3 regions of the Lysinibacillus sp. FSL K6-0102 genome follow, and region 2 is predicted to be linked to each of the others. Evidence: riboswitches for the same ligand, from Rfam matches in the RefSeq annotation. Region 2 holds a riboswitch; each other region holds the start of a gene.

The links. Region 2 has a riboswitch for lysine ahead of NYE73_RS01350 (amino acid permease). Riboswitches for the same ligand answer to the same signal wherever they lie in the genome.
Positions count from the first base shown of each region.
Region 1: another riboswitch for lysine. It lies ahead of NYE73_RS17810 (aspartate kinase); the one in region 2 lies ahead of NYE73_RS01350 (amino acid permease).
Region 3: another riboswitch for lysine. It lies ahead of NYE73_RS12465 (transporter substrate-binding domain-containing protein); the one in region 2 lies ahead of NYE73_RS01350 (amino acid permease).

Region 1 covers NZ_JBBOPH010000001.1:3,497,275-3,505,208, reverse strand. The annotation lists gene NYE73_RS17825 (amino acid permease) at 1-134, shown strand, start outside; gene trxA (thioredoxin) at 256-567, shown strand; gene uvrC (excinuclease ABC subunit UvrC) at 692-2,482, shown strand; lysine riboswitch at 2,590-2,767, shown strand; gene NYE73_RS17810 (aspartate kinase) at 2,901-4,127, shown strand; gene NYE73_RS17805 (YslB family protein) at 4,226-4,660, opposite strand; gene NYE73_RS17800 (succinate dehydrogenase cytochrome b558 subunit) at 4,933-5,541, shown strand; gene sdhA (succinate dehydrogenase flavoprotein subunit) at 5,608-7,362, shown strand; gene sdhB (succinate dehydrogenase iron-sulfur subunit) at 7,368-7,934, shown strand, end outside.
Region 2 covers NZ_JBBOPH010000001.1:267,339-275,272, forward strand. The annotation lists tRNA gene NYE73_RS01325 (tRNA-Asn) at 1-54, shown strand, start outside; tRNA gene NYE73_RS01330 (tRNA-Glu) at 56-127, shown strand; gene NYE73_RS01335 (nitric oxide synthase oxygenase) at 696-1,742, shown strand; gene NYE73_RS01340 (hypothetical protein) at 1,792-2,322, shown strand; gene NYE73_RS01345 (CynX/NimT family MFS transporter) at 2,390-3,598, opposite strand; lysine riboswitch at 3,777-3,953, shown strand; gene NYE73_RS01350 (amino acid permease) at 4,036-5,499, shown strand; gene NYE73_RS01355 (response regulator transcription factor) at 5,650-6,342, shown strand; gene NYE73_RS01360 (sensor histidine kinase) at 6,349-7,284, shown strand; gene NYE73_RS01365 (ABC transporter ATP-binding protein) at 7,415-7,934, shown strand, end outside.
Region 3 covers NZ_JBBOPH010000001.1:2,455,203-2,463,136, reverse strand. The annotation lists gene NYE73_RS12475 (amino acid ABC transporter ATP-binding protein) at 1-483, opposite strand, end outside; gene NYE73_RS12470 (amino acid ABC transporter permease) at 496-1,221, opposite strand; gene NYE73_RS12465 (transporter substrate-binding domain-containing protein) at 1,392-2,249, opposite strand; lysine riboswitch at 2,369-2,555, opposite strand; gene odhB (2-oxoglutarate dehydrogenase complex dihydrolipoyllysine-residue succinyltransferase) at 2,896-4,158, opposite strand; gene NYE73_RS12455 (2-oxoglutarate dehydrogenase E1 component) at 4,249-7,074, opposite strand; gene NYE73_RS12450 (HAMP domain-containing sensor histidine kinase) at 7,307-7,934, opposite strand, start outside.

The DNA.
Region 1 (7,934 bases), 3.2 Mb from region 2:
CTATATTGGCGTTAAGTGCGATTCTCATCGGAATTATTTTCACCACATCTATTATTGTGACAGGCATTACGTTAGCTATTTACCTTTTTATTACGTTAACCTATGTATTGAAGGGTCGTTATCAAGTCAATTAATGACTGTGTATTGATTTTTCGACACAGATTTGCATAAAAAATACATTGTAGGCAGATTGTTCGCTCAAGTGAATTTATCCATGCTATACTACAAGCATAGTAAGTTTAAGGAGGATTTCAAATGGCAATTGTACATGCAACAGATGCTACGTTCCAGGACGATATTAAAGAAGGGTTAGTACTAGTAGACTTTTGGGCTGCTTGGTGCGGACCATGTAAAATGATTGGGCCAGTTCTTGAAGAAATGGACGCAGCAGGTAGTGCGGCTAAAATTGTAAAAGTTGACGTTGACAATAACCAAGGTACTGCAGCTCAGTATCAAATTATGTCAATCCCATCTTTACTATTATTTAAAGATGGAGAATTAGTTGACAAAACAGTAGGCTTCCAACCAAAAGAAGCTTTAGAAGCATTTATCGCAAAACATGCGTAATGAATGAAGTTCACAAAGCCGAGCCATCAATTGATGTGTTCGGCTTTTTTTCGTTATATAATAAAGAAAATAACTAACATTATTCTAATGAGGGGAATTTTTACTTAGGGGGGGCAGGTAGGTAATGAACGATTTAATAAAGCGAAAACTGGATATTTTACCAGATCAACCTGGCTGCTATTTGATGAAGGATCGACAAGGGACTATCATTTATGTCGGTAAAGCAAAAGTTCTAAAAAACCGTGTACGTTCTTATTTTACGGGAACACATGAAGGGAAAACGCAAAGGCTTGTAGGTGAAATAGAAGATTTTGAGTATATTGTAACGTCATCAAATATTGAAGCACTTATTTTAGAGCTGAATCTCATCAAATTACATGATCCAAAATATAATGTCATGTTAACGGATGATAAGACCTATCCATATTTAAAAATTACGAATGAAAAACATCCTCGTCTGATTACGACACGGAAGGTAAAAAAGGATAAGGCAAAATATTTTGGTCCTTATCCGAATGCCTATGCAGCAAGTGAAACGAAAAAGCTATTGGATCGATTGTATCCGCTGCGCAAATGTGTACAATTACCTTCCAAGGTTTGCTTGTACTATCACATGGGTCAATGCTTAGCACCTTGTGTGAAGGAAATTGATGGTCAGGTTTATCAAGAAATGATTGAGGATATGACGAAGTTTCTAAATGGTGGTGTGGAGGCAGTCAAAAAAGAGCTTGAAGTTAAAATGCTAGCAGCTGCAGAAAACCTAGAATTTGAGCGAGCGAAGGAATTCCGAGATCAAATTGCCCATATTGATACGGTTATGCAGAAACAAAAAATAGTTTCAAGTGATACAACAAATCGAGATGTATTTGGCTATGCTGTTGAAAAAGGATGGATGTGTGTTCAGGTTTTCTTTGTGCGTCAAGGAAAGCTGATTGAGCGCGATGTCTCAATTTTTCCCATCTATCAAGATGCAGAGGAAGAATTTTTAACATTTGTTGGGCGCTTTTATGAAAAGCCAGAGCATATTAAGCCAAAAGAAATTTTTATTCCACAAGCCATTGATGCAGCTATCTTAACAGAATTATTAGAAATTAAAGTGCTCACACCGAAAAGAGGTCAAAAGAAGGAATTGGTTGAATTAGCTACCAAAAATGCTGAAATTGCTGTGGCAGCTAAATTCCAGCTAATAGAGCGTCAGGAAGAACGTACGATTGGTGCTTGTGAGGCACTTGGTGAAGCAATGGGCATTAGTACACCTTTACGAATTGAAGCTTTTGATAATAGTCATATGCATGGAACGGATACAGTATCTGCTATGGTTGTTTTCATTGATGGGAAGCCTGCGAAAAAGGAGTACCGAAAATATAAAACGCGTACAGCAGCCAAGCATGATGATTACGGTGCAATGCAGGAGGTTATACGTCGTCGCTATATACGTGTTTTAAAGGAAGGACTACCATTACCAGATTTAGTCTTAATTGATGGTGGTAAGGGACAAATGGAAGTAGCCCGTGAAGTACTAGAAGATGAGCTTGGTCTTGTTATACCGATTGCTGGTTTAGCCAAGGATGATAAGCATAATACATCTCAGCTCTTGTTTGGTGATCCACCAGAAGTGATTAGCTTAAAACGTACAAGTGATGGCTTTTATTTATTACAACGAATTCAAGACGAAGTCCATCGCTTTGCTATTACCTTCTTGCGTCAACAGCATGAGAAGCATGCCATTCAATCTGTATTAGATCATATTGAAGGGGTAGGACCAAAACGAAAGCAACAGCTGCTTAAACATTTCGGTTCAGTCAAAAAAATTCGAGAGGCGAGCGAGCTAGCATTACAGGAGGCTGGGATGCCCGCTAATTTAGCAAGCCAAATTTTTAGCTATTTTCAGCAACAATCATTGTCAAAGGAATAGGCATGTGCTATGGTTATAAATAACATTGTTTTCAATGTTATGAAGAGTCAACTGCGTGACTAGTTTGTTTACGCAAAGGCTTAATGAATTGAATACATTCACTTTAAAGTGATGATAGAGGTGCAAGATTCAAGAGTAACACGATGGAGGATGGACAAGTCCAGAGATATTGTGTGAAAGGGGAGCTTGCCGAAGTACAGTATTGTTGTTCCATTGCTGTACTGGTTTTGCATTTAAGAAATGTAAGACTGTCGATTCTAAACGTTTCGGAGAGCTATCACACATGCGCAAGTTACGATTATTGTACATGTTATAGGCAGCTTTCACGTTATGTGGAGGCTGCCTTTTAGTTTTCTAGAAACGGTTTTACCCCCCATAATTTGGTGAAATACATGAACTGGAAGGGAGAACGAAAGAAATGGCTAAAATCGTGATGAAGTTTGGAGGAGCTGCATTAGCTTCTACTGAACAAATCCAAGAGGCTGCTAGGAAAGCGATTGCTGAAAAGGACAAAGGATTGGATGTAGTAGTGGTCGTTGCAGCAATGGGACACACTGCGAAAGAGATGAAAATGATGGTACACCAACTAACTGACGATGTGTCGAAAAGAGAATTAGATGCAGTTTTGTCAACTGGATCTCAATTATCTAGTGCTTTATTTACCATCGCTTTGCAGGAAGCAGGCTATGAGGCTGTGTCTCTAACTGGATGGCAAGCTGGTATACATACGGATGGTATGTATCGACATGCTCGTATCGACTATATAGATATTAGTCGTATGGAAGAACATTTTGCACAGGGACAAATTGTGGTTATTGCTGGAGAACAAGGGATTGACGAAGTGCACAATATCACCACGCTTGGAAAAGGTGGAGCTGAAACAGCTGCTGTTGCACTTGCCATAGCATTGGAAGCGGAGAGAGTAGATATGTATACAAATGTGGATGGTGTTTATACAGCAGATCCACGATATGTTCCCAATGCCCAAAAGCTTCAAGAAATTTCATATGATGAAATGTTGGAATTATCGAATTTAGGGTCTCATATCATACATCCTCGTGCGGTGGAGTTAGCGAAGAAATTTCAAATGCCTGTTATTATACGTTCAAGTTTAATAGAATCAGTAGGCACTTTATTGAAGGAGGAAGTGGAAATGGAAAAAAATTTAGTCGTTCGTGGTGTTGCATTTGAATCAGATATTATTCGTTTAACAGTAGGGTATGATGCTTTTTCCAATGCTTCATTAGCAGATATATTTACGGTTCTTGCAGAGAACCGTATTAATGTAGATATTATTGTCCAAGCCATTATTGATGGGTTGAAGCCAACTGTATCGTTTTCCATTTTAAAAGAGGAATTTGCGGAAGCATTACGTGTTTTAGAGGATAGTAAATTATCACTTGGATTTAGTTTTGCTGACTTCGAAATTGGACTAGCAAAAGTTTCTATTATTGGTTCAGGCATGGCTTCCAATCCAGGCGTTGCTGCTCGTATGTTTGATCGGTTACGTCGTGAAAATATCCCTGTAAAAATGGTTAGTACTTCTGAAATAAAAGTGTCCGTTGTTGTACCACAGGATGATATGATCCAAGCAGCTAATGCTCTCCATGATGAGTTTAATTTAGAGCAAGCACTTTACATATAATAATAGAAGAAACAGCATTTTATGTAATTGACCGAAATAAAAGGAAGAAAAAAGAAGGATTGTCATCCCATTCTTTAATGGGAAACAATCCTTTTTAATTATTCTGAGGGAATGGTATTCATAATACGTTCTTTAACGTCCCATTTGACTGTAAACATGACGTATTGTTGCTTTTCCCGTTTTTCATTATAGCATTCTGTCAGGTAGCCTTTAGCTAGTTGAATTTGCTCTGCTATAAATCCTGCTTCAAGTTTAAAGCTACGCTGCTTTATTTGAAGAATTTCAGGGTCATTTGTCAACTGGAAAATACGTCCATCTTTTGATTCCTTTATGAGTTCTAATGTACCCCAGCAGGCATCTGCGAAAAATGCGATAAGTTCATCTTGACTTTTACATGGGAACTTGCGAGCAAGCTCTTTACCTGCCCAATAAAGGACGTCATCTTCATGTTTACCGAGTATAGAAGATAGAATATGATCACGAATGATCTCATAGCCAAATGATGAGATTGTAGGAGATGGAGTGTTTAACATTGTTATCCTTCTTTCTTAGAATTTTCTTAAAATTTAACGGTAATAAAGTAATGATAGATTTTTCGAGAAAAAACGACGCATCATGTACTAGATTAGTTCTTTAATAAGCTCTATGAAAAACTCCGAGTTGCCTTGACGCTCGTAGCTCTTGAGAGTACAATAAACATGTCATAATATTGTACCATGATGAAATACACAGTCAATGAAGTATCATTTACAAAATGATGACTTCTTTTGTTGTGCTATTTTAAGTACTAAGGGGGGTAACAGTCTTGTCGAAAGATCGAGAGTTTTTATGGCGTCGCTTACATTCTCTACTTGGGATCATTCCAGTAGGTCTGTTTTTAACGATGCACCTGTTCATTAACTTTACAGCAACAGGCGGGGCAGAAAGTTACAACGATGCTACCGCAGTAATGGAAAAGATTCCATTCCTTATCCTAGTTGAATGGATTGTCATCTATATTCCATTAATGTTCCACGCATTCTATGGTGTCTACATTGCATTCACTGCTACACCAAACACAGGACGTTTCAGCACGTACCGTAACTGGATGTTCTCTTTACAACGTTTTACTGGTGTATTCTTAGTGATATTTATTGCATGGCATATTTTCCAAACTCGTATTCAAAAAGCACTTGGCACACACGTTGATTACGACATGATGGCGAATATTGTTGCTAATCCATTCATGCTTGGATTCTACATTGTTGGTATTTTATCAGCAACTTTCCACTTATCTAACGGTTTATGGGCATTCCTAGTAAGCTGGGGTATTACACAATCTCCTCAGTCTCAAAAGATCGCTACTTACGTAACAAACATTCTTTTCGTAATTCTAAGTGTAGTTGGTGTGGCTGCTATTTTAGCTTTCGTATAATTCAATAGAAGCTACGATAGAGCACATGCAATCATTGCAATTTTTTAAGAGGAGTGAGAAATAATCATGGCGAAAAGCAAAATAATTGTTGTCGGCGGTGGTCTTGCCGGTCTGATGGCAACGATTAAAGCAGCTGAAGTTGGTACTGAAGTTGATTTATTCTCATTAGTTCCTGTAAAACGCTCACACTCTGTTTGTGCGCAAGGCGGAATTAATGGTGCGGTAAATACTAAAGGTGAAGGGGATTCTCCATGGATCCACTTTGATGATACAGTTTATGGTGGGGACTTCCTAGCGAACCAACCACCAGTTAAAGGTATGTGTGATGCAGCACCTGGCATTATCCACTTAATGGACCGTATGGGTGTTATGTTCAACCGTACACCAGAAGGACTTTTAGATTTCCGTCGTTTTGGTGGTACTTTAATGCACCGTACAGCTTTCTCTGGTGCAACAACAGGTCAACAATTACTATATGCGCTAGATGAGCAAGTTCGTTCTCATGAAGTAGCTGGTTTAGTAAATAAATATGAACACTGGGAATTCCTTGGTGTTATTATCGATGAAGACGGCGTTTGTCGTGGTATCGTAGCGCAAGATATGCGTACAGAAGAAATTAAATCATTCCGTGCAGACGCTGTTATTATGGCGACTGGTGGCCCTGGTATTATCTTCGGTAAAACAACAAACTCTGTTATTAACACAGGTTCTGCTGCTTCTATCGTTTATCAACAAGGTGCTTCATATGCGAATGGTGAATTCATTCAAATTCACCCAACAGCGATTCCTGGAGATGACAAAAACCGTCTAATGTCAGAATCAGCTCGTGGTGAAGGTGGTCGTATTTGGACTTATAAAGACGGTAAACCTTGGTACTTCCTAGAAGAGAAATACCCAGCTTATGGTAACTTAGTACCACGTGATATTGCGACACGTGAAATTTTCGACGTTTGTGTAAACCAAAAACTTGGTATCAATGGCGAAAACATGGTATACCTAGATCTTTCACATAAAGATCCACATGAATTGGACGTTAAACTTGGTGGTATCATCGAAATCTACGAAAAATTCGTAGGGGATGACCCACGTAAATTACCAATGAAAATTTTCCCAGCAGTTCACTATTCAATGGGTGGATTATGGGTTGACTACAATCAAATGACTGAAATTCCTGGTCTATTTGCAGCAGGTGAATGTGATTACTCTCAACATGGTGCAAACCGTCTTGGTGCAAACTCATTATTATCTGCTATCTACGGTGGTATGGTTGCAGGACCAAACGCAGTAGACTATGTAAAACACCTTAAAAAGCATGCTGAAGATCTTCCACAAGAGATTTACGATGCTCGTGTAAAAGAGGAACAAGCGAAATGGGATGCTATCATGAAAATGGAAGGCACAGAAAACGCTTACTTACTGCATAAAGAGCTTGGTGAAATGATGACTGCTACAATGACTGTAGTACGTTACAATGATCAGCTTGAAGATACATTGAAAAAACTTGATGAGCTTACTGAGCGTTGGAACAACATCAACATCAATGATACGCAAAAATGGAGCAATCAAGGCGCACACTTTACACGTCAGCTTAAAAATATGTTAGTGCTTGCAAAAGTAATGACAAAAGGTGCACTATTACGTAATGAATCTCGTGGTGCACACTATAAACCTGATTTCCCTAACCGTGATGATGAGAACTTCTTAAAAACAACAATGGCGAAGTTTGACCCAGCTACTGGTAATCCAATCATCACGTACCAAGAAGTCGACGTTTCATTAATCCCACCACGTAAACGCGACTACTCTGCGAAAGGAGACTAAAAGTTATGCAAATCGCAGCTAATACTGGAAGAATGGTCAAAGTGGAAATCTTACGTCAAGATACACAAGGCGGCAATAGCTACTGGCAAAAATTCCAAGTGCCTTACCGTCATGGTATGAACGTAATTTCAATTTTAATGGAAATTCAAAAAAATCCTGTTACTGAAGATGGTGTAAACACATCACCAGTATCATGGGATATGAACTGTTTAGAAGAAGTTTGTGGTGCATGTTCAATGGTGATCAATGGCCGTCCACGTCAATCATGTTCTACACTAGTAGACCAATTGACAGAGCCGATTAAATTGGAGCCAATGAAAACATTCCCTGTTATTCGTGACCTACAAGTTGACCGTGAACGTATGTTCAACGCGCTTAAAAAAGTTAAAGCATGGGTACCAATCGATGGTACGTATGATTTAGGTGAAGGTCCACGTATGCCAGAAGGTAAACGTCAATGGGCTTATGAACTATCTAAATGTATGACTTGTGGTGTATGTATGGAAGCATGTCCAAACGTGTCTGAAAAAGCTTCATTCATCGGACCAGCTCCATTATCACAAGTACGTCTT
Region 2 (7,934 bases):
AGCACCTGACTGTTAATCAGGTTGTCGCAGGTTCGAGTCCTGCCTTCGGAGCCACGGCCCGTTGGTCAAGTGGTTAAGACACCGCCCTTTCACGGCGGTAACACGGGTTCGAATCCCGTACGGGTCATCAAGCATGTAGCACAGATGTGTGTTACATGCTTTTTTCTATTCTCCTGTTCTTTAAACGATAAAAGATAATGCAATAGCAGAAAAAGACCTATTTGCAAGGTGAGGGACTGAATTTAATTCCCCTAGCATCTTACTATGGGCTCCTATAAGCCGTTTCACTTACCACGTACACTTCCATGGTCAATACTTTTGTGAAGGCTGCTTGACTTCTCTAGTATAGATACAGGCGAAATCCTGGCCAGAGAATTTGTGAAACTGGTTCTGCTCTATGCGAAAGCGAAGCAACAGCAGCAAGTAAGTAGCCCAGAACGTATAGCTTTTTCACCATTTACAAAAATTCTATTGATTTCTTTGTTCTACAACCCCCTGAAAAAGGCTACATGACTACTGTAGCCTTTTTATAATAATTAAAATCTTTCTCCCTTACATTCCCTTACGAAAGAGAGTCTATAGAGTAAATATGAACAAACTATTTCATATATAAAATATGTATGTTTTTTCAATTACTATTTTCATGGTGCTTGTTGTTTTGTTCCTCTAATATGAGGATAAGTGGAGGAATCGATATGAATATACAGGAGATACAGCAATTTTTAAGTCTATATCAGACAGAACAAAATGAATCAGAACTTTGGTTAAAGAATAGATTACAGGCAGTTAAGGATGCAGGTAAATATCACCCAACAACAGAGGAGCTAGTTTTTGGCGCACGTGTGGCATGGCGAAATAGCAATAAGTGTATTGGACGTCTGTTTTGGCAGTCACTGCATGTGGTAGATGCACGTGATGTTTTAGATGAAAAGGCTATTTTTCAAAAATTACTAGAACATATTGATTATGCGACAAATCATGGGAAAATTCGTCCAACTATAACAGTGTTTGCTTCAGATAGAGTACGGATTTGGAATCATCAACTAATTCGTTATGCAGGCTATGAAACAGATGCAGGCATTATTGGAGATTCACAGTCCATTAAATTTACAAAAGTGTGTGAGTCGTTAGGATGGAGAGGTAAAGGAACTGATTTTGATGTATTACCACTCGTTATACAGGTAGATAATCGTGCTCCTCAAATGTTTGTAATTCCTGAAGAAAATATAGTAGAGGTCTCAATCCGTCATCCAGAGTCAAACGATGTGGAAAAATTAGGAATGAAGTGGTATGCCGTACCTATTATTTCGAGTATGCGTTTTCAAATGGCTGGAATTGATTTTCAAGCAGCTCCATTTAACGGCTGGTATATGGGAACAGAGATTGGCGCACGAAATTTAGCAGATCATGATCGTTATAATATGTTACCTGCAATTGCAGAGATTTTTAATCTTGATACAACCAAACAAGCGTCTCTTTGGCGTGATCGTGCTTTAGTAGAACTTAATATTGCTGTTCTTCACTCATTTAAAGAAGATGGTGTGAGCATTGTTGATCATCATACAGCAGCTCAGCAGTTTAAATTGTTTGAGGAGGCAGAAAAATCAACAGGAAGAGAAGTTACAGGCAACTGGACATGGTTAATCCCACCACTTTCCCCTGCCACAACTCATATATTCCATAAACCCTATGTAAATATTTATCATACACCAAATTATTTTTATCAAAAACCATGCTATTAGTGTAAAAGAATTGTTTACTTTCGATACTTTTGATGAGAGAGGGCTTACTATGTTAGATCAGCAAATTCCCAATATCCCATGGAGACAATTGACGACACCTTATGGTAGAGGTACAGCCATTCCTAAGCTGATAGAACAGGAGCAATACACACAACTAGCTGAATTAATTGAACATCAAGGTACACTGTGGCAGGTGACACCATGGGTTTTGCTTGTCCTGCTAAAAAAGCTTACTCGTAAAAAATTAGAGGTTGTCTCCTTACAAGAGGTACAGTTATATTTAGCTGTGGCACATGCTATTACCAAGGATTATCTCGACCCAGTCAATACTGTTAAAAATATGCAGGAGCTATTAGACGTCAACTATTTGTGGATAGAAAATGAGGATAATGATGAACAGGAGTGGGAGAAAGAAACGCCAAAGGGCTATGAGGAGCAAGCTTTTGTAGGCTATTACTATTATAGTTATATGCTTTTACAAGAGGCTGTTCCTATTTTTTCTACTATAACAGCTCATAATAATGAAGCATCAGAATGCCTTGCTGAATTGCTAACATTACTCCAGCAACCCGACAATTAAGTAATGTGTAAACACTATATAGAAATAGAGCAGATGGAGGAATCAAATCCACCTGCTTTATTTAATTTTAATGCACATATTCATCCTTAGAGGCTCTCATTGAGCAAAAGAAGAGTAACATTGCTACAACGACAAAGAGCCATCCCGCAATATTCCAGCCGCCAAATAAATCATGCAAGTAGCCAAAAAGAATAGGTCCAATTGCGGCAAATAAATAACCCAAAGATTGCGCAAAGCCTGATAAATCTGCTGCTTCAAATGCAGTACGAGTCCGGAGAGTGAAGAACATCATTGCTAGGGCGAATGAAGAACCACCTGCTAACCCTAGAAGAACCATCCACAGTACCCCAAGACTTGTCCATTCCATGACAACCCCAACAAAGCCTACTAAATAGAAGGATGTAAACATCAATACAAGTGGGCGTTGAGAAGTCATTTTACCAGCAATAATAGGCACTACTAAGGCCATTGGTACTTGTGAGAATTGCATGATTGAAAACATCCAGCCAGCTTTATCAGGTGCTAAACCTTGAGCAATATAGATCTCAGGTATCCAAGCTGCTGTTGTGTAGAATAATAAAGATTGTAAACCCATTGCCCCTGTGACAGCCCAAGTAACAGGTGATTTCCATAAAGGTGTACTGGTCTTCTTAGATGTAGTAACTGGTTCCGGTTTATTTGATTTTAGTTGAGGTATCCAAATTAAGATTGTAATTAGAACGAGTATGAGTGCAATGGAAAGTGCACCTTGCCAGCCTAACGATGAATTAGCTATCGGATAGCTAATACCAGCACCAAGGCCAGCAGTAAAATTCATGGACATGGTGAAAAAGGCCATTAATAAACCCACATGATAGGGAAATTTCAATTTCAATAATCCTGGAATTAGTACATTTCCAAAAGAAATGGCTACGCCAATTAACACAGTACCTAATAGAAGTAATTCTGTAGTACCAAGTGAACGTAGGACAATTCCTAAAGCCAAGAGAAAAGTTGATAAAAATAATGTTAGCTCAAGCCCTAGTTTGCGTGCTACAACTGGTGCAAATGGAGATATAACAGCAAAAGCCAGCAATGGTATCGTTGTTAGAAAGCCTGCCAAAACATTAGATATTCCAAGATCTTCACGGATAAAGGATATAATTGGGCCAACAACAGTTAGTGGCATTCGTAATGTAGAGGCTATAAAGATAACTCCAAAGACTAAAAGTAAGGTTGTTCCTTTCCAGCTAATTTTTTTACTTGGAAAACTAGTGGAATGATCATTTGTAGTCAAAATAAAATCCCCCTTAATAATAACCATTCTAATTGAACTACTATAACACTTTATCACACTATTAAAAATAGTAGAAGATTCATAAAATACAGAACATTTGTGGTTGTATTGAAATGTCTATGGTCTTATGTTAGTATAATAAACATCATAAATTTAATAATTATATGCCTCATGTTTGTATTGAGGTAGAGGTCGCGATATTTATAAGTATGCTAATTGAAATGACAAGCATTGATGAAATTAGTTGAAAGGAAATATTGCCGAAGTGTGAGGGGACTTGAAAACCTCATGCTGGGGCTGTCTCCGAAAGGAACAGAACTGTCACGTTTGCACAACGTGTTGAGCTATCATGTAGGAAAACTGAGGATTAACGTAGCCATCACAGTGTATATGTGATGGCATTTTTTTGCCTCATAAAATAGGAAGGAAGCTATATCGTGAGTGAAATAAAAGTAAATCAGCTCGGACATAAAGCGCCGAAGCTGAAAAAAGAATTAAAAAGCCGTCATATTACAATGATTTCTTTAGGCGGTACAATTGGTACGGGGCTATTTTTAGCCAGTGGAGGTGCAATTGCTCAGGCAGGGCCTGGAGGAGCATTGCTTGCCTATGCTTTAATCGGTATTATGGTGTATTTTTTAATGACAAGCTTAGGGGAAATGGCTGCCTATATGCCATCCTCAGGTTCATTTAGTACGTATGCAACCAAATTTGTAGATCCTGCTTTGGGCTTTGCATTAGGCTGGAACTACTGGTATAACTGGGCAATCACCATTGCTGCCGAAATTGCTGCTGTGTCATTAATTATGAAATATTGGTTCCCAGATAGCTCATCAGCACTTTGGACAGTATTATTTATTGCTGTTGTATTGACGTTTAATTTACTATCCGTAAAAAGTTATGGTGAAAGTGAATATTGGTTTGCCATGATTAAAGTAGCAACGGTTATTGTTTTTATTATCATTAGCTTACTAATGATTTTTGGTATTTTAGGTGGGCAGGCTCCTGTAGGTTTCACTAATTTCTTTGTTAGTGATGGGCCATTCCATGGTGGCTTCCTTGCTACATTTGGTATTTTCCTAGCTGCAGGATTTTCATTCCAAGGGACAGAATTACTAGGAATTACAGCTGGTGAAACAGATGATCCTGGTAAAAACATTCCGAAGGCTGTTAAATCTGTATTTTGGCGTATTCTTTTGTTTTATATTTTAGCGATTGGTGCAATTGGGATGTTAATTCCATTTACAGACGAACGTTTATTATCAGAAGATATCGCAGTATCACCGTTTACACTAGTGTTTGACCGCCTAGGTATCGCCTTTGCTGCTTCATTAATGAATGCAATTATTTTAACGGCTATGCTGTCAGCAGGAAATTCAGGGCTATATGCATCTTCTCGTATGTTATGGCAATTAGCTGTGGATGGACATGCACCTAAATTTTTTGCAAAGCTAAGTCGTAGAGGTATTCCGATTTATGCACTTATGGCAACATTAGCTGTAGGCTGTTTAGCATTTTTGGCATCCTTCTTTGGCGATGGAGTGGTTTATATCTGGTTATTAAATGCTTCTGGAATGTCTGGGTTTATTGCATGGCTAGGTATTGCGTTTAGTCATTATCGTTTCCGCCGAGCGTTTGATGCACAGGGCTTAGATCCAAAGTTATTACCTTATAAAGCCAAATTATTTCCGTTTGGACCATTATTTGCTTTTACAGTTTGTATGATTGTAGTCATTGGACAAAATTATACAGCCTTTACAGGCGATAAGATTGATTGGTACGGTATCCTTGTTTCGTATATTGGGATTCCATTATTTTTAGCATTATGGTTTGGCTATAAAATAAAGCACAAAACAAAAATGCTTCCACTTAAAGATTGTGATTTAAAAGTTGAAGATTAGATAATAGAGCTGTTCTATAAACCAAAGAGTGATGGTTTATGGAGCAGCTCTTTTTTCAACACTCATAAACAAATCACTAATCAAACATCATAAATATGGTAATGTAATATACATATGGAAATTGGGTTTTGATAGGAGAGGTGCATCATAGTGCAAAAGCATATTTTACTTGTAGAAGACGATGAAGCCATTCGTGAAATGGTTTCTAATTACTTAACGATGGAAGGTTTCCATGTCACAACAGTGACTAATGGCGAAGAGGCATTACAAAATTGTTTGCAAAAAACCTTTGACTTAGTCATCTTAGATATTATGATTCCTAAATTAAATGGATTGGAAGTATTAAAGATTATTAGAGAGCAGGCAGCACTTCCTATCATTATTATGTCTGCAAAAGACAGTGATGTTGATAAAGCATTGGGCTTAGGATTAGGGGCAGATGATTATATTGCTAAACCCTTTTCTATGCTGGAATTTTCAGCACGTGTAAAGGCTGTTATCAGAAGAGCTACGAAATACTCTAGTCAAGCTGAACAAAAGCAAGAGGTCCTAGAAATTGATAATTTAAAGATAGATATTGTTAATTTTTCAATAACAAAGAGCGGACAAGAGATAAAGCTGACATCAAAGGAATTTTCCATTTTAAAATTGTTTGTGACAAATCGCCACAGAGTTTTTACCAAAGAGCAAATTTATCAGACGATATGGAAAGATGCCTATTACGGAGATGAAAATATTATAAATGTACATATCAGAAGACTACGTGAAAAAATAGAAGATGATCCGTCACATCCTCAATATATTAAAACCCTATGGGGAATCGGCTATAAATTTGAAGGGTAAAACTATATGATATTTCTATTATTATTAATCATTGTATTGCTAATCGGCATTCTTATTTTTCAATGGAAAATCAAGAAGGAACAAGAACGTGCTATCCAATATATTCATCGAAAACTACACGTAATTGTGAATGAACAGACGTATGAAAAGATTCTAGTAACAACTACAAATTCAGAAATTCAACAGTTACTTATTACACTGAATACTTTGCTAGATCAACATCAAAAAATTCAGGCTACGCATCGTAAAATGGAAAATTCCATGAAAAAGATGTTGGCCAATATTTCACATGATCTTAAAACGCCTTTAACCGTTGTACTTGGCTATATTGAAATGCTTCAACTTCAAAATGGGATTAGTGACGAGGAACAGCAACGTTTACTTAAGGGTGTACATGCTAAAACATTAGAAGTATTAAAAATTATTCATACATTTTTTGACTTGGCAAAATTAGAGGCTGGGGACACAGATTATCCAATCACTAAAATCAATGTCAGTGAAATATGCCGAAAAAATGTTTTGTCTTTTTACGATTTGGTTACTTCACTGGGATTAGATATTAAAATTGATATCCCAGAAAGCTCCATATATGCACTTGGTAATGAAGAAGCATTAAATAGAGTGTTAAACAATCTACTGTCTAATGCTATTGCATATGGAGCAGATGGCAATGTAATTGGAATTACCATAAGAAATGATGAAGTCAATATTGATATTGATGTGTGGGATTGTGGCAGGGGCATTGATGAATATCATATCGATCGCGTTTTTGAAAGAATGTATACGCTTGAGGATTCTCGAAATAAATCTTTCCAAGGTAGCGGTTTGGGACTAACGATTACAAAGAGACTAGTAGAAATAATGAATGGCTCCATCCGTTTATCGAGTATTCCCTATGAAAGAACTATTTTTACGATTTCGTTAAAGCGAATGATGTATTAAATCGATTATGCTTGTAGAGCTTTAATGCTTTGCAGGCTTTTTTACTTAAGAAATTTGTAAGAATGCAGTAATAAAATAGAGAGTTTCATTTTTTATAATGAAGCTAGTCACAATTGAGGGAGAGAATTACATGACATACATTGTAAAAACAAATCAGCTTACGAAAGTGTACGATGGAAAGGAAGTTGTTTCTGCTGTCAATATGAACGTTAAGAAAGGTGAGATTTATGGATTTTTAGGTCCTAATGGTGCGGGTAAAACGACTGTTATGAAGATGCTAACTAATCTTACGAAGCCTACAAGTGGGGATGTAGAAATTTTGGGGGCGAAATTGACGGACAAATCCTATGAAATACTAAAAAGAATGGGGACAATTATTGAATATCCTATTTTTTATGAAAAATTAACGGCTAGAGAGACCCTGGAATTACATTGTGAATACATGGGTTATTATGATAAGAAAGAAATTGCACATGTTCTTAATTTAGTAAAGTTATCGAATACAGAGAACAAGCAGGTTAAAGATTTTTCTCTGGGGATGAAGCAAAGATTAGGCATCGCAAGGGCCATTATTACAAAGCCAGAGTTACTTATATTAGACGAACCAATTAATGGATTGGACCCAGTAGGGATAAAGGAGTTAAGAGAGC
Region 3 (7,934 bases), 2.2 Mb from region 2:
TAGCATTACATCAGGATTCATTGATAAGGCACGAGCGATGGCCACACGCTGCTTTTGTCCGCCTGAGAGTTGACGGGGCTTGGCATTCACATATTGATCCATGCCAACGATTTTCAAGTATTTAAGCGCCGTTTCTTCTGCTTCTTTTTTCGAACGTTTTAACACTTTGATTTGGCCCACTGTGCAATTACTTATGACATTGTGGTTGTTAAATAAATTGAACTGCTGGAACACCATGCCTAAATGTGTGCGATATTCTTGAATATTGTGCTTTTCATCTAGGATGTCTTCCCCTTTATAAATAATTTGACCGCCACTTGGCGTTTCTAATAAATTTATGCAACGAAGCAATGTGGATTTACCAGAGCCAGATGAGCCAATTAAACAAACTACCTCCCCTTTTTCCACTTGGAAATTCACATCTTTTAACACTTGGTTACGTCCAAATGATTTACTTAAATGCTCGATTTTAATGACTGCCATTTGTGCGTCCCCCTATACGGCTTCTTTTTGTTCTTTTTGATAGGCATCAGGACCATCTAGACGTTTTTCAACATACAGAAGGATGCGAGATGCGGTAAATGTCATGATGAAATAAAGAACACATGCAACGAAGAATGATTCGAAATAACGGAAGTTGTTACCCGAAATTGATTTTGTTTGGAAGAATAATTCCGTTACTCCAATGACATTTAATACGGCCGTATCTTTAATATTCATGATTAATTGGTTACCTGTCGCTGGTAAAACATTACGCGCTACTTGTGGTAAGACAACATGAAGCATAATTTGGAAGTGGTTCATGCCAATTGCTGATGCTGCCTCGTATTGACCATTATCAATGGATACAATACCGCCACGAACAATTTCTGCCATATAGGCCCCTGTATTGAGGGAAACGACTAAAATACCTGCTGTAATAAAGTGCATATCGATACCGAATGCGATATCTAATCCGTAGTAGACAACCATAGCTTGTACAATCATTGGTGTACCACGGAAAAATTCAACATAGCATGTTAGTATAAAATTAATGAGCTTTAAGCTATAAAATTTCACACCTTTTTTACGAACTGGAATCGTATGCATAATTCCGATGAAAAATCCGATAAATGCACCAATAATTGTACTAATACTCGAAATCAGTAACGTATAATACGCACCTCGTAAAAACATTTGCCAGTTGTTTTCAATAATTGAAAGTATCCATTCAAGACTCATGATGTTCCTCCTAACAATGTCATCTTGCTCGCTTATTTCTTTTGTGTCCTAGCTCTTTCTACCATTCTATGATTTGTCACGCTAGGACATTATCATTATGTAGAGAGGTTCTCATTTTGATAATGATGAAATGATCATGCACGGACTAATTGCTAGTCCGTGCCATGTCATTATTGTGCTGCGGGTTGTTGAGAAATAGCTTCTTCCATAATCGCTTGACGATCATCTTCTGAAATGCCTTTTAGGATTTCATTGATTTTTTCACGATTTGCGTCATCTTTACGTAAGCCTACAGCAATTGAAGTATTTGATAGGTCTGTATCAAAGCCTTCTTCAAATGCTACATATGTGAATTTATCGTTGGCAGCAGAAGCGGAAATGCCCTCTGGACGTTCAGCTACATAGCCATCAATTTTACCTGCTTCTAACGCCACACGCATTGCTGGGAAGCTCTCCATTGCTGTTTGCTTTTCTACGCCTTTAATTTGATCGATAACTGTGTAGTTTGATGTATTTAATTGTGATGTAATTTTAGCACCTGAGAAGTCTTGAATCGATTTTGCGCCTTCATATTTGCTACCTTTTTTAATAACCATAACAAAATCAGAAGTATAATAGTTTTCTGTAAAATCAATTGTTTTCTTGCGTTCTTCTGTTGGTGACATACCTGCAATAATTGCATCAATTTTGTTTGATTGTAGCGCTGGAACTAAACCGTCCCACTCCATTTTAACAATGACTAACTCTTTGCCTAGACCTTCAGCGATTTTCTTTGCCATTTGTACATCATAGCCACCTGCATACTCTGCATTATCCGCAATTTTCACTGCGCCATTCGCATCGTCTTGCTGTGTCCAGTTGAACGGTGGGTAGCCAGCCTCCATTCCAATTCGGAATTCACCGCCACCTTCTTCTTTGTCAGTTCCAGCATCACTTGAACCGCCCTCTTTTTTGTCACTTGTGCCACATGCAGCTAGCACAATTGCCGTCATGATAGAGATCATTACTAACAACCATTTTCTTTTCATGAAAAACTCCCCTTTTCTGTAAAAAAATAAGACAACTGTACTAAAAAAGACCTAAGTTTATTGAACTTAGGTCTTACCTTTTATGACAGTTGCCCAAATCCTCACTATAATTTCCATGTTTCCGAGATAGCACAACCTAGTAAATCTGGAAATCCATTTACTAGGACAGTCCTGCACTTATTCACTGCAGACCCAGTATAAAAGTACGAGCTCCTTTTATACTTCGGCGATATTTCCTTCTTCATTGCGTCTTCGCTTGCTTTTACTCAACAATGAACTAATAAATACCGCGCCTCTACCTCACTGGTAACAATTCGTGAGGTTTGTTTATTTAATTGATATTTAGATACTACTATAAAACTAATATGTTCGTCAAGACGATTTTAACATTTTTCTGACTTATGACAATATTAGGATATTGTGCGTTCTGCTTCCACTTTAAATCGTTGAACTTTTGTTGATATTTCTGAAAATTACAACAAATATTTATTATAGAGTATGTTCTATACGTGAGAAAAGTTGCGTATTTTTCTTTCTTTGCTCCTCTAAACGATGTACCATTCGTACTCTTTCAAGCATAGAATCGGTCAATACCTTTCGTCATACAAAAAACCCTGCTGAACATTGTTCGCAGGGTTTAATGGAATTATGAATTTAATAATAAATCTTCAGGATTTTCGATTAATTCTTTAACTGTTTTTAAGAATCCTACAGAATCTTTACCATCGATGATACGGTGATCGTATGAAAGTGCTACATACATCATTGGACGGATTTGAACTTCACCATTTACTGCAACTGGACGGTTTACAATTGAGTGCATACCTAAAATACCAGCTTGCGTACCGTTCATAATTGGTGTTGACATTAATGAACCGAATACACCACCATTTGTGATTGTGAATGATCCACCAGCCATGTCATTTAAGCCTAATTTTTTATCACGAGCTTTTGTCGCTAAGTTAGCAATATCTTTTTCGATTTCTGCAAAGTTTTTGCTATTTGCATCGCGTACAACTGGTACGACTAAACCTTCTTCAGTCGATACAGCAATACCGATATCAAAGAAGTTATTTAAATGAATTTCATCGCCAGAGATTTGAGCGTTTACGTATGGGTATTTTTTCAGTGCTGCAACAACTGCTTTAGTGAAGAATGACATGAAACCAAGTTTGATGTCGTTTGCTTTTACAAACTCTTCTTGTTTACGTTTACGAAGTGCCATGATGTTTGTCATGTCAATTTCGTTGAATGTTGTTAACATTGCTGTTGATTGTTTAACTTCTAATAAACGTTTTGCAATTGTTTGGCGACGACGGCTCATTTTTTCAATTGTTACACGGTCAGAATTAGCTGCTGGTGTGAATACTACTGGGCCTCCTGAAGTTGCTACGGATGTAGGTGCTGCTGCTGGTGCTACAGCTGGTGCTGTACCATGAGCTGCTACATCTTGTACACGTACACGTCCTTGTGGATCTACTGGAGATACCGCTGCAAGGTCAATACCTTTTTCACGTGCAAGACGACGTGCTGCTGGAGATGCAACTACACGCTCACCAGAAGTTTCTTCTACTACTGGAGCTGCTGCAACTGGTGCAGGTGCTGCTTGTGGCGCTGCTGGTGCAGGTGCTGCCTCAGTTGGTGCTGCCGCTGCTGGAGCTGCTGCTGCGCCTTCGCCTGCTTCTACTACTGCGATAACTTGACCAACTAGTACAGTATCGCCTTCTTCAGCTAAAATTTGTGTTAATACACCTGCTTCTTCAGAAATGATCTCAGCGTTTACTTTATCTGTTTCAAGTTCAACGATGAATTCACCTTTTTCAACGCGATCGCCCACTTTTTTTACCCACTGTGCGATACTACCTTCTGTAATCGATTCTGCTAATTCAGGGACTTTAATTTCAGCCACTTTCATTTCCTCCTTTGATTAACGTGCATGACGCACATAGAAGGGCTACTGCTTAAGGGCAAGTAGCCCGGTTTCAAAAATTGATATATGTTATTTAACCTTTACTGGCTCAGCAACCGCTTCTTCAATAAGAGCTGCTTGTGCTGCTTTATGAGAATCTGCATCCCCTTCAGAAGTTGAGCTCATTGCAGGACGGCCTACATAGCGAAGTTTTTTACCTTCTGAAAGTTCATATAATGTTTCTAATGCATAATTCCATGAGCCTTGGTTTTTAGGTTCTTCTTGTACCCAAACAATCTCTTTTGCATTAGGATACTTAGCAATGATACCAGCTACTTGCTCTTTTGGGAATGGGTAAAGTTGTTCTACACGAATAATGTGTAGGTGATCGAAGCCTTCGCCGTCTTTCACGCGCTCTGCTAAGTCGATCATCACTTTACCTGTACCTAAAACGATACGCTCTACAGCTTCTGGTTTAGCCCCTAAGCCTGGTTGTTCAATCACTTCTTGGAATGAACCATTTGCTAATTGCTCAGCATTCGCCGCAGCTAATGGGTGACGTAATAATGATTTTGGTGATACGACTACAAGTGGACGTACCCCTTCTGTACCTAATAATGCTGCTTGACGGCGTAATAAGTGGTAGTAGTTTCCTGCATTTGAACAGTTCGCTACAAACCAGTTATTTTCAGCTGACATTTGTAAATAGCGTTCCATACGGCTTGAAGAGTGCTCTGGACCTTGACCTTCATAACCATGAGGTAAAAGGATAACTAGACCAGATTTTTGACCCCATTTTGAGCGTGCCCCTGAAATAAAGTTATCAAACATCACTTGTGCCATATTCGCAAAGTCACCGAATTGTGCTTCCCATACTGTTAGTACATGGCTATTTTCTAGGTTGTAACCATACTCAAAGCCTACCACCCCAGCTTCAGTCAGTGGAGAGTTGTGTACTGTAAAGGATGCGTTCGCACCAGAAATATGGTGTAGTGGTGTGAAGACATTGCCATTGTTTTTATCATGCAGTACTAAGTGACGTTGAGAGAATGTACCACGTTGTGCATCTTGACCTGTAAAGCGTACTGGTGTTCCATCTTGAATAATCGTTGCATACGCTAAAGTTTCAGCATGACCCCAGTCAACTTTTGCAGACGCATAAGCATCACGGCGTTTTTCTAAGATTTTACCAAGCTTTTTCTGTGGTTCGAAGTTTTCTTCAAACACTAAAAGCTCTTCATTGATTTTTTCTAAACGTTCCGCACCTACTGCTGTATCAATTTGTGGGAACTCTACTTTTAATTCTTCTGGCATTTCTAAATGATGATGATCATCTTTTTCTGCCATTTCTTTGACGTGGTCATAGGCTGCTTGCATTTCTGCATAGATAGCTGTATCTAGTGCAGCTACATCATCAGCAGTTACAAGACCTTCTGCCACTAATTGTGCACCATATAATGCACGCACTGTTTCATGTTTAGACACTAATTTGTATGTTTCTGGGTTTGTCACTGTTGGGTCATCTGTTTCATTATGACCATGGCGACGGTAACCTACTAAGTCCACAATAATGTCTTTGCCAAATGTTTGACGGTAGTTTGCCGCAAAACGTCCAACTTGCACTACTGCCTCTGGGCTATCTGCGTTGACATGGATTACTGGTACTTCATAGCCTTTTGCAGGGTCAGAAGAATACACAGAAGAACGAGAATCATAATGTTCCGTTGTGAATCCAATCATATTGTTTGCGATAATATGGATTGTTCCACCTGTTGTAAAGCCTTCTGTTTTAGCGAAGTTTAACACTTCTGTTACAATCCCTTGACCTGGGAATGCAGCATCACCGTGTACAAGAATGCCTAAGCCCTTTGTACGGTCAAAAATAGGTTGCCCTGGTTTAGATGTATCATCTTGTGTTGCACGAGTAGCACCAAGTACTACTGGATTGCCCACTTCTAAGTGAGATGGGTTGTAAGCCAATTTTACATTCATACCGGATTCACGGTTGTAAGAAGCACCCATGTGGTATTTCACATCACCTGTCCAACCTTTTGTAATTTCAAGGCGGCCATGCTCTGGCATAAATAAATCATTGGAAACATGTGCAAAATCAGAGAACATCATGTCATAAGGTTTATTTAAAATGTGTGTTAAAACGTTTAAGCGACCACGGTGTGCCATACCAATACGTACGTTTTCCACATTTTTTGCTTCTGCCGTTTTAATAATTTCATCAAATAGAACGATTTGCGTATCTAAGCCCTCACCAGAGAAACGCTTTTGTCCTACAAAAGTTTTATGAATAAATTTCTCGAAATTTTCAACGCGAGTTAAACGATCTAATAAGGCTTTCTTCTCATCCGCAGATAATGCTTGTTTGAATGAGCCTGATTCGATTTGCGCTTGAATCCAATCACGTTCTTCAGTAGCTACTACGTGACCATATTCAAATGCTACTTTATCTGTATAAATAGCTTTTAAATAGTCGATTGCATCCTTACCATTTTTCACGTTTGCTGGCACATCTTTGAAGAAGATTGCTGCAGGAATTTCAGCTAAATCTGCAGCGCTTAAGTTGAACGCGCTTTCTTCAATTTGAGCTGTTTGTAGTTCACGGTTTTTCAGAGGATAGATATCTGCTGCTAAATGACCGCGTGAACGAATTGCATCTGCTAGTTTTACAGCGGCTAACACTTTTTTGTAATCGCCAGCAGGAGCCGCTGCTGTATGACTAGCTACAGCTACTTCACCTTCTACTACTACTGGTGCACCAAATTGTTGGAATAAAGAAACTAACTCCGGTTCTACTTCTTCAGGAGACTGTAAGAATAAGTCGTATTGCTCCATCACATATCCTAGGTTAGGACCAGAGAAAGCTGACCATGGAGAACTTACAGTTGTAACGTTGTTCGACATGAAAAATGACCTCCAAATTTTGCCTTTCGGCAGTTCCATTAATTAAATTGCAATTAATTATATAATATTTAGCCGTTCTTTAAAAGAATGTTTCTCACTACTTTTCCATATTTTAAAGAACGTTTTTTCCATCTCAATCTTACTACTCTTCACAAAAAATACAACTCTTTTTAGCAAATTAAGCAATTTTTTTCGCAAAGGATAGAATAATGAAATAAAGCGTGTATTTTTCTTAATATTTTAGCGGGATTTTCAGCGAGAAAACGGTTCCAATATTAACCTCACTCTTGACTTCTACTGTGGCATTGTATTTTTCAAGTAACATCTTCGAAATACTAAGCCCTAAGCCTGTTCCACCAATTTGGCGATTTCTTGCTTCATCCACTCGATAAAAACGATCAAAGATAAACGGAATATTGTCTTGTGCTATTCCTATACCATTATCAGTAATTTCTAAACATGCATAATTTCCAGCAACAGAAATAGAAATTTGTATCTCAGGAATTTTTTCACAATAACGAATGGCATTCTCTATTATATTACGAACGATTTGACTTAGTGCATTTTCGGTGATAAATAACGGACCAATTTCACCATGTTTCGACAGCGATATTCGCGCTTGTGGATGAACAAGCTTTACCTCATCCATCACTGCTTCGATGACCACTAATGCATTGGCCTCACTTGTTTCATCTTTTTCTTCACGCCGTGCAAGTTCTAATAATTCCTCAATCATTTTGCGCATACGAGCAATTTCTGTTAAGGAGGTATCAATGGATTCCTCTAATATGGCAGGATCATGTTTGCCCCATCTTTTTAAAAGAGAAAGATGCCCTTCAATTGCTTGAATCGGTGTACGC